Regions from separate parts of the Pseudomonas sp. LBUM1676 genome, predicted to be linked through region 2. Evidence: riboswitches for the same ligand, from Rfam matches in the RefSeq annotation. Region 2 holds a riboswitch; each other region holds the start of a gene.
What was found. Region 2 has a riboswitch for cobalamin ahead of ACA041_RS11740 (ABC transporter substrate-binding protein). Riboswitches for the same ligand answer to the same signal wherever they lie in the genome.
Positions count from the first base shown of each region.

Region 1: it holds a riboswitch for cobalamin, as region 2 does, so the genes downstream of both, cobO (cob(I)yrinic acid a,c-diamide adenosyltransferase) here and ACA041_RS11740 (ABC transporter substrate-binding protein) in region 2, are expected to answer to the same signal.
Region 3: it holds a riboswitch for cobalamin, as region 2 does, so the genes downstream of both, ACA041_RS17690 (CbtB domain-containing protein) here and ACA041_RS11740 (ABC transporter substrate-binding protein) in region 2, are expected to answer to the same signal.

Region 1 is NZ_CP166777.1:4,952,030-4,956,539, reverse strand. It holds gene ACA041_RS22800 (PQQ-dependent sugar dehydrogenase) at 1-409, opposite strand, end outside; cobalamin riboswitch at 711-944, shown strand; gene cobO (cob(I)yrinic acid a,c-diamide adenosyltransferase) at 1,026-1,637, shown strand; gene ACA041_RS22790 (cobyrinic acid a,c-diamide synthase CobB) at 1,634-3,034, shown strand; gene bluB (5,6-dimethylbenzimidazole synthase) at 3,031-3,681, shown strand; gene cbiB (adenosylcobinamide-phosphate synthase CbiB) at 3,678-4,510, shown strand, end outside.
Region 2 is NZ_CP166777.1:2,487,840-2,492,349, forward strand. It holds gene ACA041_RS11735 (FecCD family ABC transporter permease) at 1-676, opposite strand, end outside; gene ACA041_RS11740 (ABC transporter substrate-binding protein) at 685-1,698, opposite strand; cobalamin riboswitch at 1,840-2,035, opposite strand; gene ACA041_RS11745 (alpha/beta fold hydrolase) at 2,417-3,325, shown strand; gene ACA041_RS11750 (TonB-dependent siderophore receptor) at 3,359-4,510, opposite strand, start outside.
Region 3 is NZ_CP166777.1:3,828,241-3,832,750, forward strand. It holds gene cobN (cobaltochelatase subunit CobN) at 1-1,038, opposite strand, end outside; gene cobW (cobalamin biosynthesis protein CobW) at 1,042-2,109, opposite strand; cobalamin riboswitch at 2,209-2,422, opposite strand; cobalamin riboswitch at 2,636-2,863, shown strand; gene ACA041_RS17690 (CbtB domain-containing protein) at 2,985-3,188, shown strand; gene ACA041_RS17695 (CbtA family protein) at 3,200-3,907, shown strand; gene ACA041_RS17700 (cobalamin biosynthesis protein) at 3,904-4,317, shown strand; gene cobM (precorrin-4 C(11)-methyltransferase) at 4,397-4,510, shown strand, end outside.

The DNA.
Region 1 (4,510 bases), 2.5 Mb from region 2:
CCTTGTCTCGCAACAGTGTGATGCGGTTCGGGCTGGGTACCCCTGCACCGGCCCGGCCCATGACTTTCTTCATGACCCAGCCTTTGATGCCTTTGCCGTCATCGGGTTTGGGTGGCGCATTGGTTTCGGCGACCAGCACGTCGCCGTTGGGCAATACATAAAGCCAGCGCGGGTGATCGAGACCTTCGGCGAAGGCGGCGACCTGGGTTCCGGTCGCAGCGGTTGGTTTCGCACCGTCCGGCCAGCCGATCGCCGGGGCAATGTTCACCGTCGGGATCAGGGTCTTGTTCGGTTCTGGCAGCTTGGGCTGCGGTCCGGTGCCGTCCATGACTTGCAGGCTGGAGGTTTCACCGCAGGCGGCGAGCCCTCCGGCGAGCGCGATGACGAGAACGAGCTGGGGCTTGCGCATGCTGATCTTCCCTATGAATGCGTAGATACAATCATAGAGAAGCTTGCAGGTGCGATGGTTCAACCGGTCAGCCGCGGGCTTCCTTGAACAGGACGACGGTGCCGGGGTGATAGTGGCCGCCTTCGTTGCGCAACTTGCGCTAGGCGTAGGGGAAATACCAGGCCACGGCGCAGCTGTTTTCCTTTTGCAGGTCGTCGACCATGTCCTGCAGTTCTGGATTGGCGTCAGATAATTGATCGACGGCACTGAATTGCTTGAGCAGGCCCCGTCTTCAATTGACGCTCCACCCCCAACCCTCTAACCTTCGCGGCTTGTTTCAGGTGCTCTGTGGCCATGGCCGACAGAGTGAAACAGGGAAGTCGGTGAGTGATGCTCTTCAAGCGACGAAGAGTCATGATCCCGACGCTGCCCCCGCAACGGTAAATGAGTAAAGGCTGTGCATTGAGCCACTGTGTTGATTATCGACATGGGAAGGCGCGCAGTCAGGCCAGCGCCGCTCATGAGCCCGGAGACCGGCCTGATCCATCCAGCGGCATCACGGTGGGCGATGCCAGGCTTCTTGCCGTCTATTCTTGTGCCTGCCCGCCGTTATCCAGCCCCAACGGAGAGCTCCCCCATGACTGATACTCCCGATCGTGACGAACGTCACCTGGCGCGCATGCTGCGCAAAAAAGCCGTGATCGATGAACGCATCGCCAATTCCCCGAACGAATGCGGCCTGCTGCTGGTGTTGACCGGCAACGGCAAAGGCAAGAGCAGCTCGGCTTTTGGCATGCTCGCCCGCTCCCTGGGCCATGGCATGCAGTGTGGCGTGGTGCAGTTCATCAAGGGTCGCAACAGCACCGGCGAAGAACTGTTCTTCCGCCGCTTCCCGGAACAGGTGCGGTTTCATGTGATGGGGGAGGGCTTCACCTGGGAAACCCAGGATCGCCAGCGTGATATCGCTGCCGCCGAAGCCGCCTGGGCAGTCTCCCGCGAACTGTTGAGCGATCCGTCCATCGGTCTGGTGGTGCTCGATGAATTGAACATCGCCCTCAAGCACGGTTATCTCGATCTGGATCAGGTGCTCAGTGATTTGCAGGCGCGTCCGCCGATGCAGCACGTGGTGGTCACCGGTCGAGGCGCCAAGCCGGAGATGATCGAACTGGCCGACACCGTCACCGAAATGGGTGTGATCAAGCACGCGTTCCAGGCCGGTATCAAGGCACAAAAAGGCGTCGAGCTGTGACGCAACTACGTTATTGCCCGGCGGTATTGATTGCCGCGCCGGCCTCCGGCCAGGGCAAGACCACCGTCACCGCCGCGCTGGCCCGCTTGCATCGTAATCAGGGGCGCAAGGTGCGGGTCTTCAAGTGCGGCCCGGATTTTCTCGACCCGATGATTCTCGAGCGCGCCAGTGGTGCGCCGGTGTATCAACTGGACATGTGGATGGTCGGCGAACAGGAAAGTCGCCGACTGTTGTGGGAAGCCGCAGCTGTTGCCGACCTGATCCTGATCGAGGGCGTGATGGGGCTGTTCGATGGTACGCCGTCCAGCGCCGATCTGGCGCGGCACTTCGGTGTGCCGGTGCTGGGTGTGATCGATGGTACCGCGATGGCCCAGACCTTTGGCGCACTGGCCCTGGGGCTGGCGCGCTATCAGCCGGACTTGCCGTTTGCCGGTGTCCTGGCTAACCGCGTGGGCACATTGCGCCATGCGCAATTGCTCGAAGGCAGCCTGACGGAAGGCCTGCGCTGGTATGGCGCCTTGTCCCGGGAAACCGGGATCGAATTGCCGAGTCGGCACTTGGGGCTGGTTCAGGCCAGCGAGCTCAATGATCTGGATCTGCGTCTCGACGCGGCAGCCGAATCACTGGCCAACAGTTGCGATGTTGCGCTGCCGCCGCCCGTGGCATTCGCCGCTCCTGAAGTGATCGCCGCCGAACCCTTGTTGGCTGGCGTGCGCATCGCCGTGGCCCGTGACGAAGCCTTTGCCTTCACCTATGGCGCGAGCCTGGACCTGCTGCGGGCCATGGGCGCCGAGCTGCTGTTTTTCTCGCCGATCCGTGACGCCGGGTTGCCGGAAGCGGACAGTCTTTACCTGCCGGGAGGCTATCCGGAATTGCACCATGTGGCGCTGGCAAAGAACACATCGATGCTCGATGGGATTCGCGCGCACCATGCGGCCGGCAAACCATTATTGGCCGAGTGTGGCGGCATGCTGTATCTGCTCGATTCGCTGACCGATGTCGAGGGCACTCGTGCCGAATTGGTCGGTTTGCTGCCCGGGGATGCGGTGATGCAGAAGCGTCTGGCTGCATTGGCGTTGCAAACGGTGGAGCTGCCGGAAGGTTTGTTGCGCGGGCACACCTATCATCATTCGCTGACCACTACCGGGCTTGAGCCGATTGCCCGTGGGCTGAGCCCGAATGGCGGGCGTGGGGCGGAGGCGGTTTATCGTCAGGGGCGGATGACGGCCTCTTATGTGCATTTTTATTTTCCGTCGAATCCATTGGCGGTTGCCGCGTTGTTTGCGCCTGACCGTAAGGCTGCCTTCGCGAGCAGGCTCGCTCCCACAGGGGATCGCATTTCTTCTGGCCGCACACCTTCAAATGTGGGAGCGAGCCTGCTCGCGAAGAGGCCATGACCGATAACGCATTTTCCAAGGCCGAACGCGAAGCGATTTATCGAGCCATCGCCGAACGCCGCGACATGCGCCACTTCAGCGGCGGCACCGTCGAGCCCGAATTATTGCGACGCCTGCTCGAAGCCGCGCATCAGGCCCCGAGCGTGGGCCTGATGCAGCCCTGGCGCTTCCTGCGCATCAGCGACCGCAGCCTGCGCGGCAAGATCCAGCAGTTGGTGGAAGAGGAGCGAATCCGCACCGCCGAAGCCCTCGGCGAGCGCAGCGACGAATTCATGAAACTCAAGGTCGAAGGCATCAGCGACTGCGCCGAAGTGCTGGTCGCCGCGCTGATGGATGATCGCGAGCGCCACATCTTCGGCCGCCGCACCTTGCCGGAAATGGACATGGCGTCCTTGTCCTGTGCGATCCAGAACCTGTGGCTGGCCTCCCGTGCCGAAGGGCTGGGCATGGGCTGGGTTTCGTTGTTCGAGCCGCAGGCCCTGGCCGACTTGCTGCAGATGCCCGCCGGCGCCAAGCCGCTGGCCGTGCTGTGCCTGGGCCCGGTGAAGGAATTCTACCCGGCACCGATGCTGGCACTCGAAGGCTGGGCGCAGGCGCGTCCGCTGGGTGAATTGCTGTATGAAAATTATTGGGGAGTGAGTCAATGAGTGTGGCGTTGTTGAGTGTCGCCGCGGTTGCGCTGGACGCGCTACTGGGTGAACCCAGGCGCTGGCATCCGCTGGTGGCGTTCGGCCGTTTTGCCGACCGCATCGAGCAACGTTTCAATGGCGAAGGTCGCGGCTGGCGCAGTCACGGTGTCACCGCGTGGGTGATCGCGGTCGTGCCGCTGACCTTGCTGGCCACGGCGTTTTCCTGGGCGCCTTATGTCGGCTGGATCGTCGAGATCCTCGCGCTCTATTGTGCCCTCGGCATGCGCAGCCTCGGGGAACACGTCGAGCCCGTGGCCAAGGCCCTGCGCAGCGATGATATTGAAGAAGCCCGCAAACGCGTGGGTTATCTGGTCAGCCGTCAGACCAGCGAACTGGATAAAACCGAAGTCGCCCGCGCCGCCACCGAGTCGGTGCTGGAAAACGGCAGCGACGCGGTATTTGCCGCGCTGTTCTGGTTCGCTGTGGCGGGGGCACCTGGGGTGGTGCTCTATCGCCTGAGCAACACCCTCGATGCCATGTGGGGTTACCGCAACGAACGCTTCGAACGGTTCGGCTGGGCCGCGGCAAAGATCGATGACGTGCTCAACTACATTCCGGCACGCCTGGTGGCGTTGACCTACGCGCTGCTCGGCAAGACGCGCCTGGCGTTGAAATGCTGGCGCACCCAGGGCCCGACCTGGGACAGCCCGAATGCAGGGCCGGTGATGGCCGCCGGTGCTGGCGCGCTCGGCGTCGAGTTGGGCGGGGCGGCGATTTATCACGGTGAACTGCATCAGCGCCCGCAGCTGGGTGAAGGCCTGCCGGCGGATGCCGACTCCATCGAGCG
Region 2 (4,510 bases):
AGTCGGCGCCAAAGGTGAAGGCGTCCAGTGCCCGTCGATGCCACAGGCAAACGGCAAGACCGGCCACGGCCACGGGGACGGCCAGCCACACCGACGGCCAGCGCACCCCGCTGAGATTGCCCAGCAACCAGAACATGATGCCCCGGGCCTGTTCGGAACTGGCCGACTTGGTGATCAGGAACGCCGTGAGCGCATTGAACAGCTGCGACCCGGCAATCCCCGCGAGAATGATCTGCGAGGTGCCACCGGGCGAGCCGCTGGCACGGGCCAGCAACACCACCACGGCGAAGGCGGCAACAGCCCCGGCAAAGGCTCCGACCGACAGCGAAATCAGACCCGCCCCCAGCCCCAGCAACGCCACCAGCACCGCGCCGGTCGAGGCGCCGGCAGAGATGCCGAGCAGGTAGGGATCGGCCAGCGGGTTGCGCAACAGTGATTGCAGGATCACCCCGCAAGTGGCCAGGCCCGCACCGCAGGCCGCCGCCACCAGGGCGCGGGTCAGGCGGTAATTCCAGACGATGCCTTCGTCGATCGGGTCGAGGACATGACCGGCAGCCCACAGTTTGTTGGCCAGCACCTGGAACACCACGCCCGGATCGATGGCCGTTTCACCAATGGCCACACCGGCAATGACGGCCAGCAGCAGGGTCACCGCGGCCAGCAACGTGCGAATCAGCGTCCCGGTCATTGCGGCAGGTCGTAGCCGTTGATGGCCGTTGCCAGGGTTTCAAGGCCGTCGAACATGCGGGTGCTGGCCTGCATGGCCATGGCGTCGAGGATGATGATGCGGTTGTTTTTCACCGCGTCCATGTTACGGGTCACCGGGTCGCTGCGCAGGAATTCCAGCTTCTTCAGATGATCGTCGGCAGGGAAGCGCCGCCGATCCATGCGCGCGATGACGAGGAAAGTCGGGTTGGCCTTGGCGATGGTTTCCCAGCCCACGGTCGGCCATTCTTCGTCCGATTGCACCACGTTGCGCACGCCCAGGGTGTTGAGCATGAAGTCGGGAACGCCCTTGTGCCCGGCGACGTAAGGGTCGATATCCAGAGTGGCGCTGGAGAACCAGAACAGCGCGCTGGTGTGCTTCAGGTTCTTGTTCTGCACCAGGTCGATCGACTTGGCCAGGCTGGCCTTGAGCTCGTCGTTCAACTGCTGGCCACGGTCCTGCACATCGAAGATCGCCGCCAACTGGCTGATGCTTTTGTAAATACTGTCGATGCGAAACGCCTCCAGCCGGGTGCCGTCGGCGCCGACCAGATTGTCCTTGGCTTCGCAGTCGGAGGGCATCAGGTAGGTGGGGATCTTCAGCTCGTGAAACTGCTCGCGGGTACCGACCACGCCTTGCGGGCCGACCATCCACTCCAGTTCCACCGCCACCAGCTGCGGTCGTTTGCCGATCACCACCTCGAAACTCGGCTCGTTATCGGCCAGGCGCTGGATCCGCTCGTTCTCCGTCTTGTACCTGGCCAGCACATCGTTGAACCACAGTGACGTGCCGACCAGCGTGTTGCCCAGCCCCATGGCGTAGAGCATTTCGGTGCCGGCCTGGCCGATGGTCACGGCTCGGCTCGGTGCCTGCTCGAAGGTCAGCGTGCTGCCGCAGTTCTCGACAGTCAGGGGATAGTGGGTCGGGGTCGCATGGGCGAGGGTGGACAGACCCAGGGCGGTGACGAGGGTGACGAGGCGTGACAGCAGCATGCGCGATCTCCAGTTGACCGTACTCGGAGCAGGGGCACGGACTGGAAACACATCATCGAACGCTGCCGTTAAAGCAATGGCGTGGCGATCACTGCAGGTGACGCACGGCGCAAGGATGTCCTTCCCGGACACCCCGCCGGTTAGTGATTTGCTTGGCCGGCAGGTCTCCTGACTGATGCGTCGTCGCCTGGCTCCAGCCTTCCCGGGAGCGATCCCAGTGGCAGTTCAGGAGCAGGCTCAGCACCTACAGTTGCGGGGGCAGTTCCGATTGATGCCGTGTCAGGCATCTCGGATTCCCTATTAATCCCATGTGGAAACCGGCGGCCGGCATGGTAGTCGATCATGGCGATTAACGGTCCAGTATTTTTTCCCGTGTGCCGATTCCAGGGTGCAGGTGCGCGTTGAAGGTAAATCAGCACCAAAGCGCTGCACATGCTTGCAGACCGGGAAATTCCTGCTTAACTCTGAACCTCTGGTCAGTCAGTGACTCATCGGTCACAGAGCCCTGCGTAACACGCTCGCGCTGTCGCCGCTTGCTCGTGATGCCAGGTTAAACCCCAGGAGGCCTATGCGTTGACGTTGGAAAACCACCTTGAGCTTTTAATGTATTTACCTGGCACTTCGCTGTCGGCTCCACCCGTACTGCTGTGTCGATAGGGTCCTGTGGACATCCCTCACGCTGTGCGCTCAGTCCAATGGGTTCAAGGAAGAAAATGACATGATGCCGAAAACCGCCATCGTCGAGATTTGCGATAAATACAAGATTTATACCGAACACTATCTCAACCCCGCCGCTGACAAGACCATCATTCTGGTCAACGGCTCGCTGGCAACGACCGCATCCTTTGCCCAGACGGTGCGTTACCTGCAGCCGCAATTCAATGTGGTCCTCTACGATCAACCCTATGCCGGTCAGTCGAAACGACACAACCTCCATGGCCAACCGATCCGTAAGGAAGACGAGGCCGCGATTCTGCTGGAATTGATCGAGCACTTTTGTGTGCACCATGTGCTGTCCTTTTCCTGGGGCGGCGCGGCGACCCTGGTGGCGCTGGCCCAGCGGCCACAACGAATCGAGAGGGCGGTTATCAGTTCTTTCGCGGCGCGCATCAATACGCCCATGCGCGATTACCTGGAACGCGGCCTGCACGTGCTCCAGGCCTGCGATCGTCTCAATGTCGGGCGCTTGATCAACGGGACGATTGGCAAGCACCTGCCCTCGCTGTTCAAACGCTTTAATCACCGCCATGTCAGCAGCCTGGCGGAGCATGAATACCGGCAGATGCATTTCCATGTGCACGAGGTGCTGACCCAGGACACCCACTGCTACGTCGCCTGTGCCGATGCGATCGAAATCCCGCTGCTGTTTGTCAACGGCGAATGGGATGAATACACCTCGGCGCAAGACGCCCGGCTGTTCGCCAATCATGCCCCTCAGTCCCGGTTCCATACCGTCACGAACGCCGGGCACTTCCTCGATATGGAACACCCGGCAGCCTGGCAGGAAACCCGACAGGCCTTGCTCGGTTTTCTGCAGCCAGGGTCGGCGACGCGGGGTCAGGTGATGGGCAATGGTTCCTCAGCGATGCCGTACTGCATGGAGAAGGCAGCGATAGGGCAGCGATAGGGGCAGGATCAGTGAGAGGCTATGGCGCAACCATCAGAAGTTGATCGAGGCGCTCAACCGGGCCGTCAGGGGCGCGCCCTGGAACAGGTAGCCGTCGCCCATGTATTCGCCGGCATCACGCCAGTATCGCTTGTCGAACAGGTTGTCCACGGTCAGGCGGAACACCGTGTCGTAACCGTCGATGCGGGTGCTGTAGCGGCTGCCGAGATTGAAAATGGCGTAGGCACCGGTCTCTACCCCGCCTTGGCGACTGGCATATTTGCTGGCGCTGTATTGCACCCCGCCGAGCAGGCCCAGGCCATCGAACCCGGGCAGGGCGTAGTCGCCCTGGAGGCTGGCGCGCAGCGTCGGCACATTGATTGCCTGATGACCTTCATAGGCCGGCGTGCCGCTGTCGCTGACCCGGGCGCGGATCGCCGCGACACTGGCGGCGATCTGCAGGCGCTGGCTGGCCCAGCCATTGGCCGAGAGTTCCAGTCCGGTGTTCTTCTGTTCGCCCTGCTGGGTGAAAGTGAAGGTGCCGTCGTCATTGGGCCGGGAGTACTGGTACGCCTGGCGGATCTGGAACAGCGCCGCGGCCAGGCTGATGCGCTGCCAGTCGTACTTGATGCCCGCCTCGATCTGCCGGGACACGGTTGGCGCGAGGATTTCAAAGGCGTTGGTGGTGAACCACGCCGCTTCGCCACCCAGGGACAGGCCCTTGCTGTAGCGGGTGTACAGCGCCAGGTTGTGCAGCGGCTTGTAGATCAGCGCGGCCTGGGGCAGGAACACATAGCGTTGGGTGTGCCGGGTGGTCTCGCCCTGGCTGTCGAAGGTCTCTTCATCCAGGCGCACTTCGCGCCCGCCGAGCACGGTCTGCCATTGTTCGTTGAAGCTGATCCGGTCATTGAAGAACAGCCCGTACTGGCGGCTGTCCAGGCGTCGATAGGCGTCGTTGAGCGGACCGTCGTAGCGTGCGAAATCTGCTGGTTCGCTATCGATATTGGCGCTGCCGATCATCACGTTGATGATGTCGCGTTTATCCACCACGCGGCGAAACGCGCTGGTGCCTACGCTCAGTTCGTGACCGAGGCCAGCGGTGTCGAAGGCGCCAGTGAAGGCAGCCTGTACCTCGTCATTGCGGCGGGTATCGTCAGGGCTGCGGAAGTCGTAGATGTCGTAGTCGCCCTCGGGGCTGAAGTAATT
Region 3 (4,510 bases), 1.3 Mb from region 2:
CACGTCCGACTGACTGCGCTCACTGCGCCAGGCCAGGTCCTTGAAGCTGATCGGTCGGCTGATGATTCGCCCGTCCAGTTCCGGCAGCGCGATGTGCATCGCCAGATCCCGCGGCCCCAGGCCCTGTTCGCTGGCGCGCCAACCGGGTTCGTTGTCTTGCGCGCAGATCGCCTGGATCACGGGAATGTTGCGGCGAAACGGTCGCAAATGCGGTGCTTCGGGGCTGGACTGAGCGAAACCGGTGGTGTTGAGAATCACGCAGGCCGCGACTTCATCCAGCAGGTATTCGACCACGGTCAGGCAGCCGGGCTCTTTCAGGCTGGCCACGGCTATCGGCAACGGGTTAAGGCCCGCCGCCTGCAGACGCTGGCAGAAAACATCGATGAAAGCGGTATTCGCCGCCTGCAGATGCGAGCGGTAAAACAGCACCGCCGCCACCGGCTGGTCGATCTGCCAGTCGGCTTGCCAGTCTTTCAGGGCTGCGGGGCTATGTTGCGGGTGGTAAATCGCGGTGCGCGGCAGGATTTGCGGCTCGGCCCAGGCGTAATCGCGATCCAGCCAACGATTGGCCAGGCAGCGGAACAGGTCGAGGGCATTGGCCATGCCGCCCTGGCGAAGGTAATGCCAAAGCCGGTCGCGGTCCTCGGCAACCACGGTGCTCAAGTCGCTGAGTTCCGGATCCGGACGATCGTCGCCCGGCACCAGGATCAGTTGCACACCGCGCTCGGACAGTGCCACCAACTGCTCGACGCCGTAACGCCAATAGGCGATGCCGCCATGCAATGAAATCAGGATGACCTTGGCATGACGCAGCACCTGGTCGACATACAGGTCGACCGAGGCGTGATTCTGCACCTGCATCGGGTTGGCCAGGCGCACGCTCGGGTAATCGTCGGGTAACTGCTGCGCCGCTTCGGCGAGCAGCGCCAGGCTGGAGTCGCCGCTGCACAGGATCACCAGCTCGGCGGGGGTTTGTCCAAGGTCGGCAATGTTGTCATCCGACACGAAACCGCCGGGCTGGGTCCTGAGCAGGTGCATGGCTTAAACGCTGAGCGCGGCGCGCAATTGCGCTTCGAGCAAGGCGGCATCCAGTTCCTGGCCGATCAACACCAGACGCGTGGTGCGCGCTTCATCGACACCCCACTGACGGTCGAAATGTTTGTCGAATCGAGTCCCCACGCCCTGGATCAGCAGGCGCATCGGCTTGTTCGGGATCGCTGCGAAGCCTTTGACGCGCAGGATGCCATGCTGGACTACCAGTTGGGTCAGGGCATCCAGCAGCAGGCTTTCGTCGGCTTGCGGCAGTTCGATGGAGATCGAGTCGAAGGCGTCGTGGTCGTGGTCGTGGTCGTCCTCGCCTTCATGGTGGTGATCGTGATGGCTGTGACGGCGGTCGATATGCTCTTCGGAGCCGGCGCCGAGACCGATCAGCACCTCCAGGGGCAAACGACCGCTGCTGGCTTCGATGACTTTCACCGCCGGCGGCAGTTCTTCGGCGACTTCCAGGCGCACACGGGCCAGGTCTTCAGGGCTGATCAGGTCGGCCTTGTTGAGGATCACCAGGTCGGCGCTGGCCAGTTGATCGGCGAACAGTTCGTGCAGCGGCGATTCGTGGTCCAGGTTCGGGTCGAGTTTGCGCTGGGCATCGACCTGATCCGGGAACGCGGCGAAGGTGCCGGCGGCAACGGCCGGGCTGTCAACCACGGTGATGACGGCGTCGACGGTGCAGGCGCTGCGGATTTCCGGCCACTGGAAGGCTTGCACCAGCGGTTTTGGCAGGGCCAGGCCCGAGGTTTCGATGAGAATGTGATCGAGGTCACCGCGGCGGGCCACCAGTTCGCGCATCACCGGGAAGAATTCTTCCTGCACGGTGCAGCACAGGCAGCCGTTGGCCAGTTCGTAGACGCGGCCGTTGGCTTCTTCCTCGGTGCAGCCGATGGAGCACTGCTTAAGGATTTCGCCGTCGATGCCCAGCTCGCCGAACTCATTGACGATCACCGCGATGCGACGACCCTGAGCGTTGTCGAGCATGTGCCGCAGCAAGGTGGTCTTGCCCGAGCCGAGGAAGCCGGTAACGATGGTGACGGGGAGTTTGGCCAGTGTTTTCATCGGATGCCCTTTGGCAAGGTGGCGGGCATACGGGACGACAATCGCTGCGACAGGTGCGCGCGCAAGAGTTCCGCCACCGGATCACCCCGCCCGGTTGTAGTGAGAATCTGTATCGAGGCAGGTCTCCTGGCTGACGGTGTGCCAGTCGTTCGACTGGCGTTCGCTGCGCCTTCCCGCGAACCCGTTGCACAGGGTTTGCAGTGGCGTGGCAGCGAAACATCACCGTTCACAGTTGCGGGGGCAGCCGCGGCATCGACCGCGTTCCCTTCTTAGCTTCGGCAGACGCCGAAGAACCTCGAATGCGCAAGGCTACGCATGGTCTTGGGGCGGGTCAATGTCCGCGCAGAGATCTGTGGAGACAGACAGGACGCCTTCGCGGGCAAGCCTCGCTCCTACAGCAATAGCGCCGATCACATACATTGTGGGCGACTATGTTCTGTAGGAGCGAGGCTTGCCCGCGAAGCAGTCACCCCGGTGTCAAGTTGAGAACCCATGCCAATTGACGCCCAACCCCCGCCCATGCTCTCCTACACGCCTTGTTACGGGTGCCCTTCACAGGGTGAAACGGGAAACCGGTGAATCATGTGCTTTACTCCAAGCCATGTCAGTCCGGTGCTGCCCCCGCAACGGTAAGCGAGCGAAGAATCAGATCCACTGTGCCAGCCGTACGGCATGGGAAGGTGATTCTTGCAGGTCCAGGCGAAAGCCAGCGCCCCTCGCGAGCCCGGAGACCGGCCCGCAACATCAGGTGAGCGTCACGCTCACTGAATAACAAACCCGCGGTGGGCGGGCGCTGTTTGAACCTCTGCGTGCCCGTGCCCGCAGGGATCTTCCATGCGCTCTATTCACCCGCTGACAGACCAGAGGGAAGCGCCATGTCGATCATCAGCAGCACCGGCAGCAACACCGATAAGAGCACCGCCAGCTCCACCACGACCCTGACCCAACGCCTGACCGCCGCCGCCTGTGCGTCGATCCTTGGCGCGTGCCTGGTCTATTTTGCCGGTTTCTCGCACATCGAAGCGGTGCACAATGCCGCCCACGATACCCGTCACAGCTCCGCGTTCCCGTGCCATTGAGACCTGCCGACATGATCAAGCGTATCGCGCAAACCGCAGGTTTCACCGGGCTGCTGGCTGCCCTGCTGCTGACGCTGCTGCAAAGCTTCTGGGTGTCGCCACTGATTCTGCAGGCGGAAACCTACGAAAAATCCGAGCCGGCCGCTGTTGAAATTCACGAGCACGCCGCCGGTGCTGTCGTCGCTCACTCCCACGACGCCGAAGCCTGGGAGCCGGAAGACGGCTGGCAGCGCGTGCTGTCGACCACCGGCGGCAACCTGGTGGTGGCCGTAGGTTTCGCCCTGATGCTTGCCGGTCTCTATACCTTGCGCGCGCCGACCAGGACTTCACAGGGCCTGCTGTGGGGTCTGGCCGGTTACGCGACCTTCGTGCTCGCGCCGACCCTCGGCCTTCCGCCTGAACTGCCGGGGACCGCCGCGGCCGACCTGACGCAACGGCAGATCTGGTGGATCGGCACTGCCGCTTCCACCGCAGTCGGTATCGCCCTGATCGTGTTCAGCCGTCACTGGCTGATGAAGATCCTCGGCGTCGCCATCCTCGCGGTTCCCCACGTGATTGGCGCACCGCAACCGCAAGTGCATTCGATGCTTGCACCGGAAGCGCTCGAGGCGCAGTTCAAAATCGCTTCGCAGCTGACCAACGTGGCGTTCTGGCTGGCCCTGGGCCTGATCAGCGCCTGGTTGTTCCGCCGCAAAAGCGCTGGCCAATACCACGCATGACCGATGACTGCACAGCGCCGACCCTGGTGGTCGGCCTGGGCTGCCAGCGCGGCTGCCCCGTCAGCACGCTGCGGGCGCTGCTCGACCAGGCGCTACAGGCGCACAGGATCGGCCTGCACCAGATCAAGGCCCTGGCCAGTATCGACCTCAAGCGCGAAGAACCTGGCCTGATCGAACTCGCCGAACAGCTTGGGCTGGAGGTTATGTATTTCAGCAGCGCACAACTGGCCGGCTATCACACGCAACTCAGCCATCATTCGGACATCGCGTTCGAACGCACCGGCTGCTACGGTGTGGCGGAAAGTGCTGCCCTGGCCCTGGCTGAACACCTGGTCCAGGCCCCGGTCAAACTGCTGATCTCGCGACAGAAATATGCCCAGGCGACCCTGGCATTGGCTGGCGCTGCCTGACATCCCCGATAACCCCCTGCTCGATCATGAGCAATCTTCATCTGAAGCCTTGCCAAGCCTTTTTTCACAGGAACCGACGATGACTGTCTATTTCATTGGCGCGGGTCCCGGCGACCCGGAACTGATCACCGTCAAAGGCCAGCGGCTGATCCGCAGCTGCCCGGTGATCATCTATGCCGGCTCCCTGGTGCCC